2 regions of the Oceanobacillus sp. FSL K6-0118 genome follow, and region 1 is predicted to be linked to the other one. Evidence: a T-box and tRNA genes for the amino acid it is inferred to sense, from the RefSeq annotation. Region 1 holds a T-box; the other holds one or more tRNA genes.

Region 1 (2,421 bases):
ATCCAATCCTTGATATTTTCCAGCATTTTCATTCATGGAACCATCTTCATTCATCACGAGAATACGTTGTAAATTATGTCGATTACCAATTTCAAAGTCATTTGGGTCATGCGCAGGTGTAATTTTAACTGCCCCAGAACCTAACTCCATATCCACATATTCATCAGCCACTATTTCTATTTCTCTACCCACAATTGGTAAAATGACTGTTTTACCAATTAAATGTTTATATCTATCATCTTTAGGATGGACAGCAACAGCTGTATCCCCTAGCATTGTTTCAGGACGAGTAGTAGCTATTTCAATCGTCTCATCACTATCTTTTATCGGATATTTCATATGATAGAATTTACCATGTATTTCTTCATAGATTACCTCAATATCGGATAGAGCCGTTTGAGTGGTTGGGTCCCAATTGATAATATATTCACCACGATAAATAAGCCCTTTTTCATATAATTTTACAAATACTTCTTTTACCGCATCTGATAATCCTTCATCTAATGTAAAGCGTTCACGGGAATAATCTAGGCCAAGTCCAAGCTTTTCCCATTGCGAGCGGATAAAGTCAGCATACTCTTCTTTCCACTCCCATGCTTGTTCTAAGAATTTTTCCCTACCTAAATCATAACGACTTCTTCCTTGTTCTTTCAATTTAGCTTCTACTTTTGCTTGGGTAGCAATCCCCGCATGGTCCATTCCCGGTAACCACAATACATCATACCCTTGCATACGTTTCATTCGGGATACTGTATCCTGCATCGTTGTATCCCAAGCATGTCCTAAATGTAATTTCCCAGTCACATTTGGTGGTGGAATAACAATAGAATAGGGTTCTTTTTCCGGATCATTTGTCGCTTCAAAGAACTTACCGTCTAGCCAAAATTGGTAGCGCCCTTTTTCTACTTCCTGAGGATTATATTTTGGTGGAAGATTTGAATATTCATTATCACTCATAGTATTACCTCCTAATACTTTTTGTCTTATGTAGGACTAAATGTTTCTACTTACTTTTCGTGGCAAAATAAAAACCCTTCCATCCATAAAAGGACGAAAAGGATTGATTTTCGCGGTACCACCTTTGTTTATTAATTCCAAAAATTGAATTAATACACTTCATTCACATAACGGCATATTACCGGCTTCTTCTACTGCAAGTTCAAAGAAGCTGCATCATGGGCGACCTTCCAAAATAAGTATTCCTAGGAAATTTTCAGCACTAGATTTCCCTCTCTGAAGGTATTATTTTGTACTCTTCCCAATCACTGCATTTGATTAATACTATATATTATCCATATTTTATAGCTTAGTTTATCTTTCGTCAAATTATATATTCCTATTTTTTCACAAATATGGTGTAAGTATACATATTATATAGTGATTCTTCATTAGTGGGGTATTTACTACCCTTATCCCATGGAAATAATAAACAATTTATTGTGGAAAATGAGGTGATTATAATGGGTAGATATTATCGATATAAGTTACCACCGTGGGCAAGAAAATGTGTTTTTATTTTAGAAAGAGTGACATTGCCCATTTTACTTTTTCAACTCATTCGGACAATTTTCTTTCCATCCTTTTTCGATTTAATATTATTAGGGATTTTAATCGGGATTTTAATATGCTTTTATTTACGGTGGATTTAAACTTCTAAATCATCTAAATCTAACGTTTCATATTCTTTCTCTATAAACGCCGACCATTGTAATCCAAAAATAATTTTTCTGTATTCATATTGAATGTTTGTTACGTGTTGTATCATTGATAAATTACGTACACCACTCACATAGTCATTAATATTTTGTATATAATTCGTTGGCGAAAGTAAATAAATGGATAAAAATTGAAGTTCTGGTAACGTTAATTCATTAATATCTGTGTAGGAGGAAAAGTTGTCAATATAAAGTTCAGTAGAAGGATTGAAACTACCAATTTCATTTTGAAAAAATAAGATCAGGTCCATAACAGGATTATCAAAACGCGCAGATTCCCAGTTAATAAAGTATGATTTTTTAATATGTGAATGGTCTAATCTATGATGACATAGTGAAGAACTCCATGTTAAATTATCTTCCTCATGGTCATTTATAAAGCGATTAATTCGTTTATCCACTTCAACAAATGCATATTCTATGTCACGAAAATGAGTACAGACAAGCAGCTCAAACGGAGACATATACTGCTTTTTTTCGAATTGGTGAATAAATGTGAGTAATTGCTTTCCCATCTCCCTACAATAGTTTTGAAAAGAAAAAAATGGATTGGAAACCGTTTCTATATCTATTTTTTGAATCCGTTTCGTTTTCCAATGTAATTTTGCCAACGATTCATAGAAGTTAGAAACCCAGTTCATATCCCTTTCTCTATTTGTATCATTAATCCAGGGAGACAAATAAAATATGGATTGTTCATGACGAT
Region 2 (2,421 bases), 880 kb from region 1:
ACCGAGAAACGGCACGCATATTAGGTGAATGGACCGCAGTAACTCTTAGTCATACAACTGTGGGAAGTATTGTGAAACGTGTTGGGAAGGCACAAGCGCGAGCTGATGAAGAAATGTTAGCGGAATTAGAGGAAGCTGCTTATTTACCAAAGGGAGATGAGTTGGATTTTTTATTTGCCGAGGCAGATGGTGTATTTGTGCGTGGAACAAAGAAAAAGACAAGTCATGAAGTCCATCATGCGATCATTCATGAAGGTTGGAGTAAAAATGGGAAGCGTATTTCCCTAAAGAATCCACAGGTCATCATGACAACCAAACCAACGAATGATTTTTGGAAAGAAGTCCAGGCGTATACAGCTAATCATTATTCCTTAGAAAACACTCAAGTTGTCACCAATAGTGATGGTGGTCCCGGTTATACGGCAGAACGTTTTCAAGAGGCTTTCTCACAGTCTAGTTATCCTGTTTTAAATCAATTGGATTCCTTTCACATTTCTAAAGCACTGAATCGAACTTTTGGAGTTAAAAAGAGCGAGTTTAAAGAAGGTGTACAAAAGGCAATCAAAGAACACGAACTGGATGATTTCATACGTTGGATGGATACATTGGAGAGCACTTTAGAAACGGATAAGCAGTTAGAAAAGGCCGAGGATTTTCGTAGATATATTGGCGGTAATTGGGATCGAATTTTTGATTGGAGAGAAAAAGTTGAGAATCCACCAAAAGAGGCAAGGGGCATGGGTGCAATGGAATCCAACCAACGACATATTTCATTCCGAATGAAAAAGCGTGGAATGCATTGGAGTTTAGAAGGTAGTGAGGCAATGGTGAAGATCAAACAAGGGATTCTAAATAAAACATTACGATCCGTCTATTTGAGAGACCAAAGGCGAAGTGTAAGAAAACAACGAGACGTGAAAAAAGTGGTTCGTATGACTGAATTTCTACGCCAGGAAACCCAGCCGTCAATTGGAGCAAAACAAGGTAAAATAAGCCTAAATACAGCTCATTCATCAGCTATTGGACAGTTAATAAAAAGTTTTAGATAACACCCTGATTTTTAGGTAAGGTTCTTGGTTTTTAGAACGTTACCTAAAAATTGGGGACAGCAAGCGACAAGGGTCGCGCGGTAGCCGAAAAAGTGTACAAAAATAGAGTGCCGGAAATATTGGTGTGAAAGACACACCGAGAAAAACTTGACACATACACAACAGTGTAAAAGATTGACAGATTGCTAAAAACAGATTATATTGAATATATTGGTTAACAACGATTCCATAGCTCAGCTGGGAGAGCACTACCTTGACAGGGTAGGGGTCGCTGGTTCGAGTCCAGTTGGAATCATCTGAAACAAAAGCCTGAATCTCTTGTGAATCAAGGGGTACGGGCTTTTTTTATAGTCCAAAAATAGTATTAGTTTTTTGAAATAGAAAAAGACGATCCAGCTTAGATCGCCTTGTTTTACTTGCAGCATATAGTGAATTATGTTTCAACAATTGCACCGATAGTTGAATACCGAGTATTATTTCATTCTTTCCAAAATTAAATAGTCCTTCGTTTTAAATATCATTATATCGTGTTTCTCTGCAAATCCAATTAAATGTTCATACGCTTCTTGAGGTTCAAGTACAGATAATCTAATGTTGATTCCTTTTTTCACCTTTATAATTGCAGACTTTTTAGCCCACCCGACACGTATCAATTTCAGTTGATTTACTTGGCCTGGGTAAATTTCCTTTTGAATGATAGGTTTATTAAATAATAATATTTCATATATTAAATGGTCGGTGTGGATGGTAAATTTAAAACGAAAAGAAGCTAACCCTATTGCGATTAATAAAATGAATAAGAATAGCGATAAAGAGCGTCCGTAATAAGTTGACAATACATCCCACAATATAATAATAAATATAGTACTAAAAATTGATATCCTTTGCGAATTTATATTATACTCCACCGGAATCCCCCTCTCCCAAAGAAAGAATCAATTTACTAAACTATCCCACTGTCTTAGTAAAAATAGAACGCCACAGGAACATTGTTAAATTAAAAAACTATTTTTTCTAACAAGACCCTCTTAAAAATTACTGCAATACTATTAAGTTTTTTCTTCACCTGTTGGAAATCTAAAATCAAGAATATAATAAATAGAATAAGCTGAATAAGTCCATAAAAACCTAAAAATCAAGAGAAAACAGCTACATCTTAAGCTAATATCTTAGAAAGAAACATCGCCAATGAATGTGCCACCATAATATATGTATATAAGTTCTAAATCTATATTTTTCAATAAAGCCATAGACCATTATACAGATTGCTATTTTTTAATAATACTTCGCTATTACTTAAATCCTTCTCTCCAATAATATTTTGTGTTCATTTTAACACCTCTTATCCTATTAACCTGCCATTTAGCACAAT

Evidence for each region. A T-box is a leader RNA that pairs with one kind of tRNA and senses whether it is charged. The one in region 1 lies ahead of MHI02_RS12725 (valine--tRNA ligase), so its partner is inferred to be a tRNA-Val.
Region 2: it encodes a tRNA-Val, which carries the amino acid that the T-box ahead of MHI02_RS12725 (valine--tRNA ligase) is inferred to sense. The anticodon was not compared.

Annotation. Positions count from the first base shown of each region.
Region 1 is NZ_JBBOVR010000001.1:2,470,773-2,473,193, forward strand. It holds gene MHI02_RS12725 (valine--tRNA ligase) at 1-957, opposite strand, end outside; T-box leader at 1,044-1,275, opposite strand; gene MHI02_RS12730 (hypothetical protein) at 1,646-2,421, opposite strand, start outside.
Region 2 is NZ_JBBOVR010000001.1:1,588,389-1,590,809, reverse strand. It holds gene MHI02_RS08220 (ISLre2 family transposase) at 1-1,049, shown strand, start outside; tRNA gene MHI02_RS08215 (tRNA-Val) at 1,272-1,344, shown strand; gene MHI02_RS08210 (hypothetical protein) at 1,523-1,957, opposite strand.